3 regions of the Fictibacillus sp. 7GRE50 genome follow, and region 2 is predicted to be linked to each of the others. Evidence: riboswitches for the same ligand, from Rfam matches in the RefSeq annotation. Region 2 holds a riboswitch; each other region holds the start of a gene.
What was found. A riboswitch is a leader RNA that binds a small molecule or an ion and turns the genes downstream of it on or off. The one in region 2 is predicted to bind cobalamin.

Region 1 (7,573 bases), on a different contig from region 2:
AACATGGACGAAGCTGTTAAAGCGGTACACCACATGCTTCTTTCTCACGGAAAAGCTGTACAATATTTAAAGAACGAGCTTCAATCCAAAACGCCGATCGGTATTACGTTAAACCTGTCACCTATCTATGCAAAAACAGATTCTGCGAACGATCAGCTTGCAGCGAATAATGCTGACGGTTATTCCAATCGCTGGTTCTTAGATCCTGTTTTCAAAGGGCAGTACCCTGTTGATATGATGAACTTGTTCTCTAAATATGTTCATTCGTATGATTTTATCGAAGCAGGGGATATGGAAATCATCTCAACGTCTTGTGATTTCTTTGGCATCAACTATTATAGCCGAGGGATTGTTGAGTTCTCTGCAGCGAATGACTTCTTACATAGAGGGGCTCATTCTGATTATGAAAAGACCGGCATGGGATGGGACATAGCGCCAGAAGAATTTAAAGATCTGATCAGAAGATTGAGACAGGAGTATACGGATCTTCCTATCTATATTACCGAGAATGGTGCAGCCTTTGATGACGTGCTAGAGAACGGACGCGTCCACGACTCTGGCCGTGTGGATTATATCGAAAAGCATCTTCAAGCAGTTTCTGATCTGAACGATGAAGGCATGAATATTGAAGGGTACTACCTATGGTCTCTCATGGATAATTTTGAGTGGAGCTTCGGATATGACAAACGATTTGGAATCATCTACGTAGATTTTGATTCTCAAGAGCGAATCTGGAAAGATAGCGCATACCGTTATGCAGAAATCGTGAAGAACAGAGGAACCAATAACAGCAACAAAGAAACAGATGCTATTACAGTAAGCTAATTTATTTCTAAGATAATAATAACCATTGAAGTCCCTGACATAGGTTAGGGACTTTTTTGTTTTGTGTAAAATTTTCTTGAGTGGGGAAGCTAAAAGCGTATAGGAGGGTTAGACATGAAGGATAAAAATGAAGAACGTATCGATGAAGAAACATCAGACGGAATGAATGAGTTAGTAGAAATCATCAACGCAAAAGGTGACACCGGTGAATTGAAGGAAATCGTTGAGAAATATGATAATAAAAAGGAACACTCCCCGTTATGCAATGATGATTTTTTCTATGCGGACCTTCGAGCCATTGCGGAAGACTGTGCTAAGGAAGATTAAAGTTTTAAAACTGGCAGAAACGCTGATGATAGCGATTCTGCCAGTCTATTTTTTGGAGTGCGCGAATAAGTTAAGTTTGCACTGCTATGTTGAGGTAGGGGGTATAGGGCTAGTGTGTCTTGTCGAAGTGTGACGACTCGCCGGTTTATGACCAAAACTCGCCGGAATAAATCCGAAATTTCTAGTATTATTTCAAAAATTTCTCAAGATAGTAGTCGCAAACCCCGCCCAGTTTTATCAGAAGCTATATCCATCAATAGCTACTTAACGTGTAATTTGAGTTAGCTGTTGTATATCTTCAACAGCATAATCAGCAATCAATGAGGAAGAGTGAGATTTATGAATGAGTTCTAAACTTTTCTGCATGTTACATAATAAAGCTTCGTTATTAAATAGCCTCTGAACATTCTCCACAATTTCGTCTGCGGTATGAACAACTATTGCAGCACCTTTTTCTTCAAAATACTTAGCATTTTCTCCTTCTTGGCCAGGAACGGGCTTATATAGAATAAGTGGCACTCTTACAGCAGCAGCTTCAGTAATGGAGATGCCACCTGGCTTGGTTACTACGCAATGGGAAATCTTTAAGACTTCATGAAGTTCGTCTACGTAAGCGAATAATCGGAATGAACCTGGATGTTGTTCGGCTAGTGGTGTTAATTTCTCATACAACGTTTTATTCTTGCCACATACTACAATTACTCGCAGAGAAGGATCTTTTAATAAAAGCTGAGTAAGAACCTTAACATTCCTTAGCACACCTTGAGCACCAGCTAGGAGCGTCACGACACGTTTACTTGGCGTAACTCCGTATTTAGTAAACACTTTCTCTTTATGAATTGGGCGATAAAAGTCTGAACGAATGGGAATACCGCTAACAGTAATTCTATTTTCTGCCACACCATGTTTGATCAGTCCGTTTTTGACTGAATCAGACGCAACAAAATAATGATCAATCGCTGGATTGATCCAAAATGGATGAGCGAAATAATCAGTGATCACGGTATAGATGGGGATGTTAAACCGTGATTTTTTAATAAGAAATGGCGCAGCGTGAAGGGGAAAGGTTGTTATTACAAAACGGGGTTGATGTTCTTTAATCAATTCTAGAAATCTTTTTCTTCCTAAATAACGAGAGAATTGTGTAATCGTATTGGCATTCAATTTGTTTGTTCCATAATAAAACCATTTATAAAAAGAAGAGCCGTGTGAAAAGCTTTTGATAAATATGGATTGCGTAACTTGGGACATGATGGGGTGAGCTTCACCAAATAAATCAGATATGACAGGTTGAAATCCTTTACTCTTCATTTCTTCAGCGAGGACATTAGCCACTTGAACATGACCGCTGCCATAGTTAGCTGTAAGGATTAATGCTGTTGGACGTATCATTAGAAAACCTCCCCAGTCTTTTGAGATAAGAATAGCAGGAGATTTTAAACGTGATATGAAGAAGATTAAAAGGTTTTGTAAAAAGTAAAAATTGTTAGTGGTACAATAAGATAGATTCAAAATTTCATAAGATCCGATAATTATGGTGTCTGTTGCAGACTTAATAGGGAATCTGGTGTGAGGCCAGGACTGTACCCGCAACTGTAAGTGCTGACGAAATAAGCAAAACCACTGTCTATCTGACGGGAAGGGCTTAGAGTAGGCTGATGCACGAGTCAGGAGACCTGCCATCTTTATAGCGTTGATCTTCTTCGGGAGTTGGGAAGATAGGACGAGGGATATTTAATAGATCATTCTTTCTGTTATGTATTCTTACGTACCCGTCTTTCGTGATGGGTATTTTTCTTTGTTCACTAACTCCCTCAAAATAAGAGGAGCTTTCAAGCTTCAGAAAAGAGGGTATGGTATGGAACAGCAGTTATCAGCAAACATCTCAAGAACGATTCAAACAAAGTTGGTATTGCCGCCTGACACGAATCACATGGGAACGATATTCGGTGGTACCGTTTTATCGTACATTGATGAAATCGCAGCGATTGCCGCCATGAAGCACAGCAAGAAAGTGGTTGTCACCGCATCCATTGATAATGTAAACTTCTTATCGTCGGCTAAAGTGGGAGACATCCTCATATTAGAAGGTGTAGTAATCTCAACGGGAAGAACGTCTATGGAAGTATACGTAAAAGTGGAGTGTCAAAATCTAGAGACGGGGAACAGGACGTTGAACACCACGTCAATCTTAACGATGGTGGCCATTGATCAAAACGGTAAGCCGTTTCCGGTACCGAGTGTCATTCCTGAGACAGAAGAGGAAGAAGCACTCTTTAAAGGTGCTCCACTAAGGAAAGAAAGGCGTTTGTTATATAAAAATGTAAACAAAATTTAAGGTTTCTTTAAAAGTTATAGTTGTAGTTTTTTCTTTCTTCTTTGTAAGTTGGTTGTAGCGGAAGGTTGCCTGCCTGCTACATGAGAAGCTTCTCGCAAGGCATGCGACGAGGAAGTCCACTTTCTAGCATAAACTTGTAGACGCAGGAGCAAAGAGACAACTTTGAAGCGGTCAGGTGGAGACTCCTAATGGCGCAAAGCGGCAGGAGGCTCACCGTTCGCCCCGTGGAAAGCGTGCAACCTGGAGCGGAAACCAACAACTAACAAAAGCAACAATGTATACAAATAAACCTATTTTAAAAGGAAAAGGAAGTGAGAATCCCAATGAAAATTAAAAATATAATATTTGTAGCATTGGGGTTCTTTTTCCTAGGTTTAGGCGTTATCGGTATCGTCTTGCCGTTGCTTCCTACAACACCACTCTTACTACTCGCATCTTATTTCTTCGTAAAAGGTTCAAAAAAGTTTGAAGTGTGGTTTAAAGGAACCGACATTTATAAAAAACATCTAGATGATTTTGTTAGGAATCGTTCGCTCACTAAAAAGAAAAAGATCATGATCAGCCTGTTTTCAGATTCGATGATCTTGATTACTTTTATCCTTACAGACAGTATGATCGCAAGAGTGATTTTGATTCTTGTGGTGATGTATAAATATTATTATTTTATCGTTAAAATTAAAACGGCATAGAGAATGTGTGGAGATAAAGAGAGCAGCCTAATCAAAGGCTGCTCTCTTTATCTATCATGAAGAGGCTTTGTACATAACCACCAATCGTAGCACTCGATCTCTCCTGCTTGTGCTTGTTCTGCCCGTTTTTTAGCTTCTTGTACTGTGGCAGCTGGAGGAACGATAAGACGGTCTCCAACAAGCTCGTTTTTCGGCCAGTTTGCAGGTGTTGCTGCTTTATTTCTATCTGCTGTCTGCAGCGCCTTAACCGCTCTTAGGATCTCGTTGATATTACGGCCAACATTTTCAGGATACGTAAGGATAAGACGAATCTTGCCTGTCGGATCTACGATATAAACACTCCGTACTGTTCTTGTTCCCATCGTAGGGTGTATCATTCCTAGTCTAGTAGCAATCCGGCCTAGACTATCCGCGATGATCGGAAAAGTAATCTCTACTTTTAAATTCTGCTGTATCCATTCGATCCATTTTAAGTGTGAGTATACTTGTTCTACAGATAATCCGATTAAGTAAGTGTTGAGCTTTGTAAACTCAGGCATGAGCTTTTGAAACGCAACAAACTCTGTTGTGCATACGGGTGTAAAGTCACCCGGATGGCTAAAGAGGACAAACCAATGACCTTGATAGCTTGTTGGGAGGACAAGTTCCCCAAGGGTTGTATGAACCGTCATCTCCGGAAATTGATCGCCAATAAAAGGCTTTGAAAATGTTTGTGTAGATTCCATCCCTCTCTTCTCCTATCTTCCTTGGTTTCCCATCATCTTGCTCTTTTTCAACAGCTGAGACTCTCCTGTTTTTTCCCACTCTTCTACCTGTTCAATAGCTTGTTGAGGTGTAAATCCTTGACCAACAAGAACACCAGATAAAATAAATTCCTGATAGAGATGAGTTAAGTTAATGCCTTCTTCGGTCTCTTTTAATGCTCTTTGTACTAACGGATCAATGTACGAAACCCATTGGTCTGCTAAGCTCTCCGTTTGAGGCATTCTGTGTTCTTGATGAAAAGAACGAGGAGCACTTGATGTACTGTTTAACGTGAATAAATAGTTGTACTTAGCGCTGTGCTTGATCTCATCTGTAATGATGTTAAAGAGAATATCTCGATAATACGTATTAGGAAGTCCTTGGCGAATAACGCGATATTTCTCTACGGCAGCAAGTTCGCCAAACAGCGCTTTTACAAGTCCGTCTTTATAGGTTTTCGGTTTCAGAAACTCTTCTCCGTTCATTGGTGGAACTTCTTGGCCGGTAAGATCTTTGTAGATCATTCTAAAGAGTTTGTTATGCCTTTTCTCATCATCTCGAATAGATGCGATGATTAATTTTTGTTCGTTTGTGGGTGCCTCAGAAATTAAATAGTCGTAAAATAATTCATCTTCCCTTTCACCAGCAACAGCTTCTCTAATGAGTTGAAGAGATAGTTGAAGTGCTTGCTGCTGCCCATCACTCTGCTGTTGTCCGGTGTCTTGTTGCTGTTGTTGTGGGTTCATATAGCTCATCAAGATAACCTCCAAAAAAATGATTGTCGCATTAGTATATGCACACGCCTAAATTTTGTTTATACACAAAGATTTAAACACCACATGTCCGATGCATGAATAAGAATGAGCATATAGCTCGTTGAAAAATAAGGAGTGTTTATAGTGGATGAACTCATGTGGCTAGCGATTGGTGCAGCCGCAGTTTTTATAATAGAAGCGGGTGGTTATTTATATTGGAGGTTTTTGGGAAGTGGCTCACTTAAACTCTATATAAATGATGGTCAGAGACCCGAAAGAGACTTCAAACTGATTCAGACGTTCAAAACGTTGACACAAAGAATTGCACTAATCGATGTCTCAGGAGAAGTATGGGTCTACAGCAATGGTGAAATCATGTTTGGCACGAAACAAGATGAAAATGAGTATGCAGAAGTGATCGTACATGTTCCGATGGCCGCAGCGAAAGAGACTAAACGCATCTTAATCATCGGTGGCGGAGGCGGAATCAGTGTGCGAGAGGTTTTGCGTTATGAGAACGTTGAGGAAATTATCGCTGTAGATGTTGATGCGGAGATGATGGATCTTGGAAAGAACTTCGATCGTTTAGTTACATTCAATGAGGGTTCATTAAATCATCACAGAGTGAGAACGGTGATTGAAGATGGCAGACATTTTGTAGAAGAAAGCCTAGAAACGTGGGATGTGATCATTGTAGACATACCAGAACCGACTGAAAGATGTCCAAGTCTATCCCAATTGTTTTCTTTAGAGTTTTATCATCAATTAAAAGAACACTTAAACCCGGGTGGTGTTGTATCCATTGCTTGTTCAACCGTCAACCTGATGCCAGAATATATGTGGAGCATCGAAAAGACGTTAAAAGAATGTGGACTTTTCACAATTCCCTTTCATAATTTCTCTAACAAGACGGGTGTGGATTGGGGTTATGTCCTCGCTTCGACATTACCGGTAAAGCGAGAAGACATCCGATTAAAAGTTACCGTTCCATTCTTAACAGAAGGAAGACTGAAGGATGTGTTGGAACTACCTTACTACTTGAAAAACCTTGAAAACAAAGGTGATATCCAGACCGATCAGAACACCGTCCTCTTAGATATTGTAAGAAGAGAATTGAATAATTGACATAGATAGCACTTGTGTAACTTACAAGTGTTTTTTTAATGATTAATATTATGGATTAGGAGTAACTAGCATTTCTAATAAACTGAACGTTAATTATTTTTGTTATTCATGAAGCTGAGTGTGCAACTTGGTAACGGCTTGTGACAGGTTGGTCAGAAGTGGATTTACGATGAGAAGATCATGACATATACTGGTTAAAAATAAAGTGAAACACATAAAGGGGGCGTGAGATGAAGCTTACAATACTTGAAAGTGATGATCATGAAGGCTTGGAAATCATTGTGAAATGCAAAATGTTAAATGATGAAGTTATTAAAGTTCTAACTTCGTTGAGGTCCCTTGAAAGAAAAGTATTGGGTACAAAGGATGGAAAGGTCTATCTTCTTTTACCAAATGATATTTATTATTTTGAGTCAGTTGATAAAAAGACATTTGCTTATACCGAAAAATCGGTCTATGAGGTGTCATTAAGGTTGTATCAAATTGAAGAGCTCTTCGGTGATGTGAATTTTTTTCGTGCTACAAAAGCAAGTATATTGAATCTCGATCGATTACAATCCATTTCCCCACGAATTGGAGGCAGGTTAGAAGTGAAAATGGAGAACGGAGAGAACCTATTAGTGTCCCGTCAGTATGTGCCTGTTTTAAAGGCAAAGTTAGGTTTTTAAATTAAAGGAGGCGATGATATGTTTAAAAAAGTAATGGCGTATACGGTAGCATTTAAAACGATTATGAGCTTATTCTTTTCGGCAGGAATCATCATCTATGTT
Region 2 (7,573 bases):
GAAGGATTCGAAGCAGGTACGGACGATTACATCGCGAAGCCGTTCAGTCCAAGAGAAGTCATTCTACGAGTAAAAGCGTTGTTGAGAAGGTCGTCACCGACGAAGTTTCTTCAAACCGAAACGGTTGCAAAGAACGTTGTTGTGTTTAAGCACCTTACGATCGATCACGATGCTCACCGTGTAACAGCTGGCGGAAAAGAAGTCAACTTAACACCGAAAGAATATGAGTTGTTGTACTACTTAGCGAAGACTCCAGATAAAGTCTATGCGCGCGAACAATTGCTAAAAGATGTTTGGAACTATGAATTCTTTGGTGATCTTAGAACAGTTGACACACATGTGAAAAGACTTAGAGAAAAGCTTAACAAAGTCTCACCGGATGCAGCATCCATGATCGCGACCGTTTGGGGAGTAGGATATAAATTTGAGGTTGGGAATGAATGATCTGGAGAAGTGTAGTTGGTAAACTTTGGATAACGATACTTTTATTAGTCTCGGTCGTTTTAACCCTGCTCACCATTCTTCTTACGCAGTTTTTTGAATCGTTTTACGATGATCAAGCCAAAGAACAATTAACGAAGATGGCTGATCGAGTGATGTTGATTATGGAAAGCGATGAGAACAAGGAAGAAGCAATACGCATCACAAGTGAAATGGCTGAAGCATATTCCATGTCTATCATGATCATAGACGAAAATCAGGAATCCTTTATGTCTAAGAATTCTTACGATGATGCACCTTATATCCCAGTTTCTGTTTTCAAAGAGAATGATCAGTTATCTACTGTCGCAGAGAGTGAAAAAAAGATCTACGTAAACGGAGATTTTCCCGTTCTGAATAAAAATGATGAGACGATGCAAACGATGATCATCTACGGTGAACCTTATGGATCGGGAGAAAATGCAGGAGCCGTTTACGTCTATCAATCCATCGAGAATGTGGAAAAAACAACGAACCATACAAAGTATCTCATCTTTTTAGCAGCGGGGATCGCGATCATCTTAACTACGATCTTTGCGTTTTTCTTATCTACTCGAATTACGGCACCACTAAGAAGGATGAGAGAAGCAGCGACGTCTGTAGCAAAAGGTGAGTTTGATATGAAAGTGCCGATTTTAACGCATGATGAGATCGGCGAACTTGGCATGACGTTTAACCGTATGGGCAGACAGTTAAAAAACAATATCACAGCATTGAATCAAGAAAAAGAACAGTTAACAAGTGTTTTAAGTTCGATGGCTGATGGTGTGATCACCTTTGATAGAAAAATGAACATACTGGTTACAAATCCTCCTGCTGATCGATTCCTACAGGCATTTTATTACGAATCAGGCATGAAGACAGAGGTCAACGGAAACGTTCCTGAGACGGTCAAACAGCTCTTTGGGCAAGTTGTTGCACTTGAGAGTGAACAGATGACAGAGATCGCGATACAAGGCCGCTCGTGGGTCGTCGTTATGACACCACTATATGACCAATCTATGATTCGTGGAGCAGTAGCTGTACTTCGTGATATGACAGAAGAACGACGAATGGACAAGCTTAGAGAAGACTTTGTTGCGAACGTTTCACATGAATTAAAGACGCCGATCGCTATGCTGCAAGGATATAGTGAAGCGATCGTAGATGATATTGCAGAATCTGAAGAAGAGAAGAAAGAACTAGCAGGAATCATCTTAGACGAATCGAAACGGATGGGAAGACTTGTTAACGAACTCCTCGATCTTGCAAGATTAGAAGCAGGTCACATGAAGCTTCATTACAGCTCTCTTCCGATCATTCCTTTCGCAGAAAGAATCGTTCGGAAATTTCAAGGGCCTGCTAAAGACAGAGAGATTCAATTAAATCTAGAATTTAAGAAAAATCTCAAAAGTTTGCAAGAGGAGATGGACATCGACCCAGACCGGATTGAGCAAGTCTTAACCAATTTGATCGACAATGCGATTCGTCATACTTCTCAAGGCGGGTTTGTAAATCTTATTGTAGATGTGAGCGATCAGAACGTGAAGTTTTTCGTTAAAGATAATGGAACGGGTATAAAAGAAGAAGATCTGCCATTTGTTTTCGAACGCTTTTATAAAGGGGACAAAGCAAGAACAAGAGGGAAATCAGGTGGAACGGGTCTTGGGCTTGCCATAGCAAGAAACATCGTAGAAGCACATGGTGGTCAGATCAGCGTTCACAGCAAGAATAATGAAGGCACGACATTTTCTTTCGTTATTCCGCGAACGTTGAAATAAATTAGCAATACGTCCCGATTAATCTTGTTTCATAAGGAACAATAGCAGTTTTAAAAAAGGATTTCACAAATTTCTCCAATATGTTTATAATAGGAATTGTGATTTCATAAAATTTCATACGTGTTAAACAGGTGCAGTCCTTTGTTGGACGAGCTTAATAGGGAAAACGGTTAGATGCCGTTGCGGTCCCGCCACTGTAATTGTGAGAATCCTATAATATCGCCACTGTGAAAACGGGAAGGTGTTAGGAGACGATGATCAAGAGCCAGGAGACCTGCCTGTTTGTTACATGACATGACCTACGAGGATAGGGGGGTGTTTAACAGTACCGGGGCAGGTTGCTGTTTTCTGCCTGTATACTATTAATCTCCTTCGTAGCCGAAGGGGATTTTTTTAGTTGCGTGAAGTAAATTTAGTATCAAACAAAGTGTTTTTATAACAGAAAGAGGTTAATCATGAAGAAATTACTTTTAGTATTAGCAACAATGATGATGATGTTGGTGGGCTGTGGAACGACTGAAACGAAAGAAAAAGCTGATCAGCCGAAACAAGAAGAAACGAAGAAAGAACAAGTAACGGTTCAGATTACAAAAGATAACGGCAAAGAAAAAGTTAAGGAAAAGAAAATCGATATCGCAAAAGATGTGACGATCATGGACGTGATGCAAGATAACTTTAAGATTGAGACACAATACGATGGTGCTTTTATAAGCAGTATTGAAGGAGTGGCTGGAAGCGAACAGGACAAAACATCTTGGTTCTTTTCTGTAAACGGTGAAGAAGCGATGAAGGGTGCTAAGGATATTACGTTAAAACCTGGCGATGTCGTAGAATTTGATCTTCACAAATATGAATAAGCTGACAGTCAAACGAATTACGATCATTGCCTTACTTGCTGCTATATTAACAGTAGGCAGAATCACCTTCTCAATGATACCCAATGTTCAGCCGAATACGACGATACTCATTCTTGCTTCATTCGTACTCGGTCCTGTGCAAGGGTTGTTACTTGCTATATTAAGCACGATAACAACAAATCTTTTTCTAGGGCATGGTCTGTGGACGTTCGGTCAGATGTTTGCCTGGGGATTGATAGCCGTTATGAGCGCATATTTAGGCAAATACAGACATAACATACCTTGGCTGTTGCTCCCGATCTATGCAGGATTCTGTGGCTTTTTGTTTGGTTTCATCATGTCTGTTCTCTTTGGTGGAATCATCATGCAGAAATTCTGGCCGTATTACTTGGCGAGCCTCCCATTTGATCTAAATCATGCGATTGGTAACGTGGTGTTCTTCATCGTACTTTACAAACCACTTCTCTATGTGATGGAAAATTATATTAATAAAGATGGAAGTCAAAAAGCTGCCTTTGAATAGGGAGCTTTTTTAGCTCTCTTAAAGTTTAATGTTGAAAAAAAAACAGAACTTCGTATCATTTGGAAGTTCTGTTTCGTGATATTCTGTATAGAAGCTAACAATTACCCAAAGTTATGATGAAAACACCAAACAATAAGAAGTATACTCACTATTCCCCAAGCTGTGGCACTTACGATCCACCAAATGATGGATTTAGCTTTTGCTGAAGTTTCCTCGTTTTCCATTTTTCCTGTAATAAACGCGAGCTTACTTTCCATATCTTTTTTCATAGAAGTAAGAACAACAAATCCAATTGTTATAAAACCAATCGTGATCCAGAGTAGTATGTCCATATGCTCTACATCCCTTTTGTAGTTATTTTCTTTATCAAACTTCTTTATTCGAGTTCATTATCCTGCCTCATTAGATAAGAATGATGTTTATAGAGCAGATTTAGTAAGTTCCCAAAGCGAAAACTCAACAATGAACTTTAGTTGAGCCTTTTCTTTAAAAACCGGTTCAAAAAGTTGAAAAGCTGAATAGGATGATAAAGTTGATTTACTTTTACCTAGGAGGACAAAATGCGAGACTATCTGAACCGTTTTTTTGCTGTGATTTTTTTGATGATGTGCTTAAGCGTCTTATTTATAGGAGGGAAGTTGGGAGCATAAACACTTGAACGAACAAGGATTTCATGGTACATATGGTAAAACGTTTTAAAAAGGAGATTAATATGCTAACAGATTACCATTCTCATCTCGAAAAAGGGACATTGACGATCGATTATCTAAAACAATTTGTAGACACCGCAAAAGAGAAGGGAATACAAGAGTTTGGGATTTCTGAACACGCTTATCACTTTTATGAAACAAAAAACATCGTATCAAAACCATGGATGGAAGAAAGACGTTTTTACAAGATGGACGATTATGTAAATCTGTTTAAGCGTGCAGATCATTTAGGAATGGACGTCCGCATGTCGATTGAAATGGATTATACGCCGGGACGGCATGCTGAGATGGAAGCATTTATAAAATCCTATCCATTCGATTACGTGGTCGGATCTGTGCATTGGGTCGATGATTTTGGGATAGACCTTGCAGAATACCGAAAAGAATGGGACCGTCGTGATCTTTATGAAACGTATCGTTCGTATTATGATCAAATTGTAACACTTGCAGAATCAAACCTATTTGACATTGTTGGACATATCGATCTAGTCAAGATCTTTAAATATGTTCCGACTGATCAAGAATTTCTTTTAGAACAGTATGAGCGCATTACAGATGCGTTAAAAGACTCAAAAACATGTGTAGAGATCTCATCTGCAGGTCTAAGAAAACCTGTAGGACGAATCTATCCAGAACCTGAACTTCTGTCTCTTTGCTATAAAAAGGGGATACCGATCGTACTCTCTTCAGATGCTCATGAACCGCACCAAGTTGGAGAGAATTATGAGTCGACTATAAAGCTTGCAAAAGAGATCGGTTACAAAAAGCTGATGACTTTTCAAAGTGGGGAGAGAAAAGAAGTAGATTTAGGATAATAAACACATAAAGAAAGCTCTGCAATCTGATATGCTCCCCTAAAGGTAGACAGATTAAAAATAAAAATCTGTTTACTGTAAGGGGAGTATATCATCATGAATTGCAGAGCTTTTTGCTTTTCTATAGATCTAAAGGTTTGCACACAAGAAGATCCTCAATGCTTCTGAGCTCTTTCTGAGTAGATTCTGGAAGTTGCGTGTCAAATGTAAGTACCATCATGGCTTCACCGCCAGCTGATTTTCGTCCAACGTGCATCGTTGCGATATTTATGTTGCGTTCTCCTAAAAAAGCTCCTACTTTTCCGATAATACCTGGTGTGTCACGATGTTCGATGTAAAGAAGAGATCCTTGTGGTACAAAATCAACCGTATACCCGTTCAATTTAATGATTCGGCCACCAAAGCCTTTAACAAGTGTCGCAGAAAGAGTGAACGTTGTGTTCAGACCTGTAACCTTTACATGAATGATATTTGGATAACCATGATCATCTGTCCCATGTTTTTCACCGATTACGATTCCTTGTTCCTTTGCAGCCACCATACTGTTTACATCGTTTACCGGCCGGTCTAATCTTGTTTTTAAGAAGCCACACAAAAAGCTGCGAGTAAGTGATGTTGTATCGGTTTCCGATAATGATCCGCCATAACCGATCGAAATCTCTGAAACAGGTTCTTTAAAGAACTGAGTCGTAAACGAACCAAGAAGATTTGAGAAGTCATAATAAGCAATCAGTTTCTCATACGTATCTTTTGATAGTGAAGGGAAGTTCACCGCGTGTTTTAAAGGTTGATGTAAAAAATGAGATCGGATCTCATCGCTCGCCATGTAAGCTACATTCTTTTGTGCTTGTACGGTGGATGCAGCGATATGAGGTGTAACGATCACTTTAGGATGATCGACTAAAGAGCGGCTAACGGGAGGTTCTTGTTCGAAAACGTCAAGAGCGCAGCCAGATAGATGTTCGTTATCTAAGTAGTGTAGAAGAGCATCCTCATCGATGATGCCTCCACGAGCACAGTTTAAGATAAACGCACCTTTTTTAGCATATTTTAAGTTATCAAGATTTAATAGTTTATGGGTATCTTTTGTAAGCGGGGTATGAACGGTGATAACGTCACTCTGCTGGATTAACGTATCGAGATCAACAGAAGTAACGGATAGTTCTTTTTGTTTTTCTTTCGGAAAATAAGGGTCAAAAACAAGTACGTTCATGGAGAAACTTTTCGCGCGCTTTGCAAGTTCAGAGCCGATTCTACCCATGCCGACGATACCGAGCGTTTTTTGATAGAGTTCTTGGCCCGTATACTTTTTGCGGTTCCATTCACCTTGTTTTACAGATTGATTGGCTTGTGGAATGTTGCGGACTAATGCCATCATCATGGCCCAAGTGTGTTCCGCTGTTGAAATGGTGTTTCCTTCAGGTGCATTTACGACGAGCACACCTCTTTTTGTCGCTGCGTTCAGATCGATATTATCTACTCCAACTCCAGCTCGTGCAATGATTTGAAGTGCGGGCAACTGATTCAATACATCTTCAGTAATCTTTGTAGCACTTCTTACCATGATTCCTTGAATGTTTTCTGGTTGAGTAACTTCATCAAGTTTTCCGAAGATCAGCTCAACACCTTCAAGTTTTACTAACGGTTCAACACCTTCACTCGTTATTCCATCACAGACTAATACGGTTGCTGTCACAGTTCCACCCCTTGTCTATCTTTATGAATAGCATCAATATTTTGATAATTTATCACATTCTGACGATAGGTACAACTATGATTTTTAAGATAGCGGTTTCAAAAATGAAGAAAACTAATTGACAATGAGAATCATCCTTAATAAAATAAATAAAAACCCTCTAATGAAAGAGGGTTCCTGGTAAGATTACAACTATTCGAATTTTAATGCATCACCATCGAATGACTCTTCAGATACTTTGATGGAATCTGTAGGACAGCCTTCGAACGCATCTTGCATATCTTCTAACAATACATCTGGAATTTCAACGATTCCTTGGTTATCGTCTAGAGTTACAAACGCAATTCCTTCATCGTCATAATCGTAAATGTCTGGTGCTGCAGCTCCGCATGCTCCACATGCGATACAAGTTTCTTTGTCAACAATCGTATACTTTGGCATAATGAATACCTCCTAAGGAATTGAAAAAATACCGACTTACATATTTAGCCATTTTAAATTAAGGGTCTACTAATCATATTGTAATAAGTATCCCTCTACATTTCAATAGAAAATTAGGACCTCGTCATATCTTTTATTCCCAATCTTCCTCTTAATATAACACTTTTACTCTTAAATTTCCTTAAATCTGATAAGATAGATTATATGATAAAGTGTGGTGATTTATTATAGATATTTGTCATGTCGTTTTATTAGATATCTTTCGAAAAGTAAATGGTAGTAGAAAAAGCT
Region 3 (7,573 bases), 220 kb from region 2:
TTTATCCGATTGAACTGTGCTGAAACAGGTAAAAGAATCCTTAGTATTGATCAAGATGTAAAAGAAGCATTCTTAGAATACAGCTGGCCAGGCAATGCGAGAGAACTTAAAAATTTTGTTGAGGCAGGCATCCAACTTACCCATAGTGATAGATTATCGTTAGATGTTTTTCCGGATTTTCTAAAAGAAAAGCTCGGAATCAATAAGAAGCAGATGACACTCAAAGAACATCTTCAAGAAACAGAAAAAAATGTGATCGCTTACTATTTAGAGAAGATGAACGGGGATATTATGCAAGTCGCTAAACATCTAGGCATTGGAAAGACAAACCTATATGATAAGATTAAAAAATATAACATTCGTTAATCTAATCTTCTATTCCGAAAAAACGGAACACCCTTCCGGATTTTCGGAATGATTCATTTTATTAATTAAATGAGATTTCCAAGTGTCATCTATGTTATATTCTAACTTTCTATAATCACAAAGTTTAAGTATCGATATTATTTTTCCGTTTTTCCGGAAAAACAATAGGATGATGTATACCCCTTATACGTTCTGATGTTGGCATGAAACTTGCAAATGAATTATAGGGTGTAAATGATATGGAAAGGTGATGATGCTAAAAAAATGAAAGCGCTTCAAAAATGTTAAATGGATAGAATGGGGGAATTTGAAAATGGACATTATTATTATTTTATTAGCTTTATTCTTCTTAATGTTCGTAGCTTACAGAGGATTCAGCGTTATCTTATTCGCGCCGATCGCTGCGTTGTTTGCTGTATTGCTTACTGAACCTGGTCACGTATTGCCTTTTTTCTCAGGAGTGTTCATGGAGAAAATGGTTGGTTTTATTAAACTCTATTTCCCGGTCTTCTTACTAGGGGCGATTTTCGGGAAAGTTATTGAAATGTCAGGATTTGCAAAATCAATCACTCAGTTTGTCATCAAACTGATCGGACCTGCTAGAGCAATGCTTGCAATCGTACTTGTTGGGGCAATTTTAACGTATGGTGGGGTCTCTCTGTTTGTTGTTGCTTTTGCTCTCTACCCGTTTGCATCTGAACTTTTTAAACTTGCTGATATTCCTAAAAGACTCATACCGGGTACGATTGCGTTAGGTGCTTTTACTTTTACAATGGACGCTTTTCCAGGGAGTCCGCAAATTCAAAATATAATTCCTACATCTTTCTTCGGAACAACAACATGGGCTGCACCGTGGCTCGGGTTTATCGGAGGAATGTTTGTTTTCATATTGGGTATGATCTACCTTGAGTGGAGACGTAGACAAGCGGCTGCAAAAGGTGAAGGATACGGAACAGGACATACCAATGAGCCTGAAAAGCTAGATTCTGAAAATCTACCAAATGCTTTCATAGCGATTCTTCCGCTTATTCTAGTAGGAGTGTTCAATAAATGGTTCACCGTCTTAATTCCACAGTATTACGGTAAGACGTTTGATTTTTCTGCTATTGGTATGAAGAACGTGCCTGAGATTCAGATCCCATCACTTGCTGCTGTATGGGCAGTTGAAGGAGCTTTGATCATTGGTATCGTTACAGTTCTTTTGTTCTCTTTCAAGAGAATTAAAAACAACTTTAATAAAGGAATTAATCTATCCATTGGCGGAGCGTTACTGGCAACATTAAATACAGCATCAGAGTATGGATTTGGTGGTGTGATCGCAGCACTTCCTGGCTTTACTGCAGTAAACTCAGCGATGTCGAATACGATTAAAGACCCGTTGATCAATGAAGCGGTTACGACTACGACGTTAGCAGGTATTACAGGATCTGCGTCTGGCGGGATGAGTATTGCACTCGCAACGATGAGTGAAACGTATATCGCACAAGCAGACAAACTAGGAATTGATACAGAAGTACTTCACCGTGTTGCTTCTATGGCGAGTGGTGGAATGGATACACTCCCTCACAACGGTGCTGTTATTACGTTGTTAGCCGTTACAGGTTTAACTCACAAACAGGCATATATCGATATTTTTGCTATGACGATCATTAAAACGATAGCCGTGTTTGTAATCATTGGTTTGTATTACGGATTTGGTATCGTTTAAACCATTATTCTAAAAAAGGAGTATTAATTCCATGAGAGCGTTTGTTGAGGGGAAAGTTGTTTTTATTACAGGAGCAGCTAGTGGAATCGGTTTGCAGTTAGCAAAGGCTTTTGCTGAACAAGGAGCAAAAGTCGTGATCAGTGATTTGAATGATGAGAAAGCAAAGGAATCTGCACAACTGTTGGCTCAAGATGGTCTTGAAGCAATCGGACTTGGCTGTAATGTGACCACGGAGGAAGATATAACAAAAGCGTTGGACGAAACACTGCAACAATTCGGACGCATCGATGTGCTCATCAACAATGCAGGATTGCAGTATGTATCTCCACTTGAAGAATTCCCGACTGAGAAATTCCAGCAATTGATCAGTGTCATGCTTACCGCTCCATTTATAGCAACTAAACATGTGTTTCCAATCATGAAGAAACAACGGTTCGGACGCATCATCAACATGGCATCCATAAATGGGCTTGTAGGTTTTGCGGGGAAATCTGCTTACAACAGTGCCAAGCATGGAGTTATTGGTTTAACAAAGGTGGCTGCCTTAGAAGGTGCATCACATGGAATAACGGTAAATGCGGTTTGTCCGGGATATGTTGACACACCTCTTGTAAGAGGGCAATTAGAAGATCTGGCGAAAACGAGAAACGTAGAGTTAGAAAAAGTTTTGGAAGAAGTAATCTATCCTCTTGTTCCACAAAAAAGATTGTTAGATGTTCAGGAAATTGCAGATTATGCACTCTTTCTTTCAAGTGAGAATGCGAAAGGTGTTACGGGGCAAGCGATTGTAATCGACGGAGGATATGTCGCACAATAAACGATAGATAATTTATTGACATTCACTATATTTAGTGTCAAAGTATATAGTACAAACCTATATATGGAGAATTCAGGTGCCGGAATATCCGGCTGAAAAGGGAATTCGGTGCAATGCCGAAGCTGTCCCCGCAACTGTAATTGTGGACGAAATGGAATAGCCACTGTACGGATCAGTTATTTATAATGACTGCTGTATGGGAAGGCCCAAAGTAGGAAGAAGCAAAAGCCAGTAGACCTGCCTGAAGACTCCTATTTTCTTTTCCTCGGGGATTGGGAGAAAGAACAGCGGCTGTTTTATGCGGACGATTGTCCGTCGAAATACACGTCATTCTTTCACCCTCTTCCTGATGGAAGAGGGTTTTTATTATGACTAGGGAGTGTATTTAATATGAAAATGACAACTGAAAACTCTTTACTCGGGGAGTGGTTAAGGAGTTGTGTCGACAATTTTCCGAACATACAAGCTGAAACTTTTCTAAAAAATGCTGAGAAAATGGAAACTCATACAGGAGTGTCAAGTTCACTTTACAGACAGTTAATCATGGAAGCTTTAAATGGATTAAATGCAGAAGAGCCACAGTGGACATTTGTGGCATCGCAAATCTATTTAAAGCAATTATATGAAGAAGTCATGATCAATCGTGCTGAAGCAGAAAAACGTCCATATACGAACCTTTATGGCTTGATCTCTAAGTTAGTAAGTTTGAATATCTATGATGATACCATTCTATCTGCGTACTCTAAGGAAGAGTTGGAGAATGCTGAAAACATGATAGACCCTACGAGAGATAAGCTATTTACATACATCGGACTCAAAACGCTTGCTGATCGATATTTGGCAAAAGGGTTCAATCACGAAATTTATGAATTGCCACAAGAACGCTGGATGCTGATCGCGTTGTTTTTAATGAGAGACGAGAATCCAACAAATAGACTTCAATTAGTCGAAGAAGCATACTGGGCGCTCTCGAACCTTTATATGACGGTTGCCACCCCGACTTTAGCGAATGCAGGCAAGAGTTATGGGCAGCTTAGTTCTTGTTTTATTGATACGATCGACGATAGTTTAAGAGGGATCTTTGATTCTAATACAGATGCTGCAACTGTTTCGAAAGGTGGCGGCGGACTTGGTATCTATCTTGGTAAGATTAGAGCAAGAGGTTCTGACATAAAAGGATTCAAAGGAAACTCATCAGGTGTAATACCATGGATGAAGCAGTTAAATAACACGGCCGTTTCTGTAGATCAGCTTGGACAGAGACAAGGCGCGATTGCAGTCTACCTGGATATTTGGCATAAAGACATCTTGGAGTTTTTAGATGCAAAGTTAAACAATGGTGATGAACGAATGAGAACGCATGACCTTTTTACAGGTGTGTGTCTGCCAGATCTTTTCATGGAGCGCGTGGAAAAACGCGAGGATTGGTATCTGTTCGATCCTCATGAGGTAAGAAAAATCAAAGGCTATTCGTTAGAAGATTTCTATGATGAAACGGTTGGGTCAGGAAGCTTTAGAGAAAAATATGCTGATTGTGTAGAGGATGAGAGACTTTCAAAAAAATCCATTCCTGCTATTGAGATCATGAAACGGATCATGAAGTCGCAACTTGAAACCGGAACACCGTTCATGTTCTATCGAGATACTGTAAACCGATTAAATCCGAATTCTCACAAAGGGATGGTCTATGCATCTAATCTGTGCACAGAGATTATGCAAAACATGTCTGCAACGGTTGTCACTTCAGAGGAGGCAGAGGATGGAGAAATTGTCATCAGAAAAACGCCAGGAGACTTTGTCGTCTGTAATCTGTCATCTCTTTCTCTTGCTAAAGTGATCAATGATCAAGTGTTAAAGAGAGTCATTGATATTCAAATCCGAATGCTAGATAACGTTATTGATCTAAATCGTATAGATGTACCTCAAGCAGAACTTACAAATAAGAAATATCGTGCGGTCGGTGTAGGTACGTTTGGATGGCACCACCTTTTAGCAAAAGAGGGAATCAAGTGGGAAAGTGAAGAAGCCGTTTCGTACGCTGATAACCTTTATGAAATTATTAATTTTCATGTAATCAACGCTAGTTGTGAGCTTGCGGGAGAAAAGGGAAGATATCCGGCATTTTCAGGTTCAGATTGGGAGACAGGAAACTACTTTTCGAAGCGTAACTATTCCTCTGAAGAATGGAGTAGTCTAAAAAAACGAGTTAATATTCACGGCTTAAGGAATGGATACCTCATTGCGGTTGCACCGAATTCATCAACGTCTATCATCGCAAATTCGACACCGAGTGTAGATCCTATATTTAAAAAATTCTATTCTGAAGAAAAAAAGAATTACAAAATACCTGTAACCGCTCCTGACTTGAATGCAGACACAACTTGGTTTTATAAATCTGCGTTCTTAATCGATCAAACATGGAGTATTGAACAGAACGCAGCTAGACAGAGACACGTGGATCAGTCCATTTCGTTTAATCTTTATGTCAATCACAACATAAAGGCAAAGGATCTGTTGCACTTGCATATGCTCAGCTTTAAAAAAGGATTGAAGACTACGTATTATACCCGATCTACATCGATTGAGTTAGAAGGATGTGAAAGCTGTGAAAGTTAAAGAGGTTGAACTACTCAAAGAGAGAAAAATCTATGATGTGGAAGCTCCTAATCGATCTACAGGTATCATAAATGGTAAGAGTTCTAATATTCTAAACTGGGACGATGTGAGATATAAATGGGCTTACCCTTTATATAAGAACATGTTAGCCAATTTTTGGACACCGTTTGAAATAAATATGTCGAGTGACAGCAAACAATATGTTAGCTTGAGCGAAAAAGAACAAGATACATTTAATAAAATCATAGGGTTATTGGCATTCTTAGATAGTGTTCAAACGGATTATTCAAGCAAAGTAGCAGCCTACTTAACAGATTCAAGTCTTGCTGCACTCATGGCCACGCTATCGTTTCAAGAAGTCGTTCATAATCAGTCATATTCATATGTGTTGTCCTCTTTAGTACCGAAGTCCAAGCAGGATGAGATATTTGAATACTGGAAAACAGATGCTGTGCTAAGAGAGAGGAATGATTTCATTGTTGAAGGCTATGAGGAGTTCCTTCATAATCCTACGCCTCAATCCTTTTTGAAATCTATTATTTACGACGTGATTCTTGAAGGATTAAATTTTTATTCTGGTTTTAGCTTCTTCTATAATTTGGCCAGAAATCAAAAGATGGTCTCGACTTCAACGATGATCAACTATATTAATAGGGATGAGCAGCTGCATGTTTATCTGTTTACGCAAATTTTTAAAGCCGTAATAGAAGAAGATCCGCATTTAAGAGATGAAGAGCTGGAGATGTTTGCGAAAAACACGTTTCAGCGAGCGGCGGAGCTCGAGATCAAATGGAGTAAGTATATAATAGGAAATTCATTTGAAGGCATCCATGAATCCGATTTAGAAGCTTATATTAAATTCATGGCGAATAAACGATTGAACGAATTAGGATTTAACAAGCTTTATCCAGAATACAATAAAAATCCACTTCCTTGGATAAAGGCTTATTCTGATGTGAATTCTGGAAAAAGTGATTTTTTTGAACAGAAATCGAGACAATATACTAAAGTTTCTGATGAAAATGGTTTCGATGAACTTTAGAAAGCCGGGATCTAGGTCCCGGCTTTCTTTTTTTAGATGTTTTATAATGACGATAGAAATTACTTAAGCTCTTCTTTCACTTCAAACTGCTGACTCACTTTATCACATTCTTCATGATATTTTTCATGTGTACGTTTAATGACATGATCGAATACTTCATCGACCTCATTGCTCAGAATCTTAATGCCTTCTCCTGTAATACCGCCTTTTACGCATACCTTTTGAATGAGTGTAGGCAACGTATAAATATCTTTCTCAAGTAGTTTCCCCATTCCGATGATCATATCGCTTGCCAGTTGAGTGGCCTGAGCTTTAGTGATTTCAGTTTGATCGACTGCTGAGTTAATAAAGCATTGCAGGACATAACCGATAAACGCAGGACCGCAGCTTGCGATATCAGAAGAGATACGAGTGATATTTTCATCGATAACAAGAGGTGTAGAGATATAGCTCATTAAAGAAAGCAGCTTTTCTTTGTAATCAGCGTGGCATCTTTTTCCGAATGATACAAGTGATGATCCAGCTAGTGCCCGGTTATTGATGCTCGGAATAGCTCTTGCAATATTGCAATCTAGTAGATCTTCCAACTGTTCACAGGAAATAGGACTCGTAATAGAAACGAGCAACTGATGTTTAGAGATGGAGCTTTTATTGCTGGATAGCAACGAATAAAACTCGTGTGGCTTCACACATATGAACACAATTTCAGCAAAACGGAAAACTTCTTCAGGATTATTTCCAACCTTCATTTTTGGATAGACATTCTGCAGCCTCTCAGCTTTAGACAGAGTGCGGTTAGTGACCATGAGCCTTGATGGCGAAATGGCTGAAGATTCGATAAAAGAAGAAGCAAGAACGCTTCCCATATTTCCGGTTCCGATAATTCCAACCTTCATATCTGAACCTCCTTCCTCTACGTTCAAATTTATGCACGCAGTGTATCAAATATGTTTTTTTGCAAGTTCAAGCCTAGTTAAGAAGGTGAATTTATGGAAAAGTTAAAGCAACATATGAACTGGATTAT

Region 1: it holds a riboswitch for cobalamin, as region 2 does, so the genes downstream of both, IHV12_RS19105 (acyl-CoA thioesterase) here and IHV12_RS16680 (DUF4430 domain-containing protein) in region 2, are expected to answer to the same signal.
Region 3: it holds a riboswitch for cobalamin, as region 2 does, so the genes downstream of both, IHV12_RS15460 (ribonucleoside-diphosphate reductase subunit alpha) here and IHV12_RS16680 (DUF4430 domain-containing protein) in region 2, are expected to answer to the same signal.

The regions. Positions count from the first base shown of each region.
Region 1 is NZ_JACZDW010000005.1:107,792-115,364, reverse strand. It holds gene IHV12_RS19120 (GH1 family beta-glucosidase) at 1-825, shown strand, start outside; gene IHV12_RS19115 (hypothetical protein) at 940-1,152, shown strand; gene IHV12_RS19110 (MGDG synthase family glycosyltransferase) at 1,417-2,544, opposite strand; cobalamin riboswitch at 2,671-2,850, shown strand; gene IHV12_RS19105 (acyl-CoA thioesterase) at 3,011-3,490, shown strand; gene IHV12_RS19100 (YbaN family protein) at 3,814-4,179, shown strand; gene IHV12_RS19095 (peroxiredoxin) at 4,227-4,904, opposite strand; gene IHV12_RS19090 (ferritin-like domain-containing protein) at 4,917-5,678, opposite strand; gene IHV12_RS19085 (spermidine synthase) at 5,823-6,803, shown strand; gene IHV12_RS19080 (LytTR family DNA-binding domain-containing protein) at 7,034-7,471, shown strand; gene IHV12_RS19075 (hypothetical protein) at 7,490-7,573, shown strand, end outside.
Region 2 is NZ_JACZDW010000004.1:304,047-311,619, forward strand. It holds gene IHV12_RS16670 (response regulator transcription factor) at 1-444, shown strand, start outside; gene IHV12_RS16675 (ATP-binding protein) at 441-2,240, shown strand; cobalamin riboswitch at 2,353-2,536, shown strand; gene IHV12_RS16680 (DUF4430 domain-containing protein) at 2,696-3,097, shown strand; gene IHV12_RS16685 (ECF transporter S component) at 3,090-3,620, shown strand; gene IHV12_RS16690 (hypothetical protein) at 3,722-3,952, opposite strand; gene IHV12_RS16695 (histidinol-phosphatase) at 4,333-5,145, shown strand; gene serA (phosphoglycerate dehydrogenase) at 5,267-6,841, opposite strand; gene IHV12_RS16705 (ferredoxin) at 7,034-7,282, opposite strand.
Region 3 is NZ_JACZDW010000004.1:79,180-86,752, forward strand. It holds gene IHV12_RS15445 (sigma-54 interaction domain-containing protein) at 1-366, shown strand, start outside; gene IHV12_RS15450 (GntP family permease) at 680-2,074, shown strand; gene IHV12_RS15455 (3-hydroxybutyrate dehydrogenase) at 2,106-2,891, shown strand; cobalamin riboswitch at 2,949-3,150, shown strand; gene IHV12_RS15460 (ribonucleoside-diphosphate reductase subunit alpha) at 3,282-5,507, shown strand; gene IHV12_RS15465 (ribonucleotide-diphosphate reductase subunit beta) at 5,497-6,549, shown strand; gene comER (late competence protein ComER) at 6,609-7,445, opposite strand; gene IHV12_RS15475 (helix-hairpin-helix domain-containing protein) at 7,539-7,573, shown strand, end outside.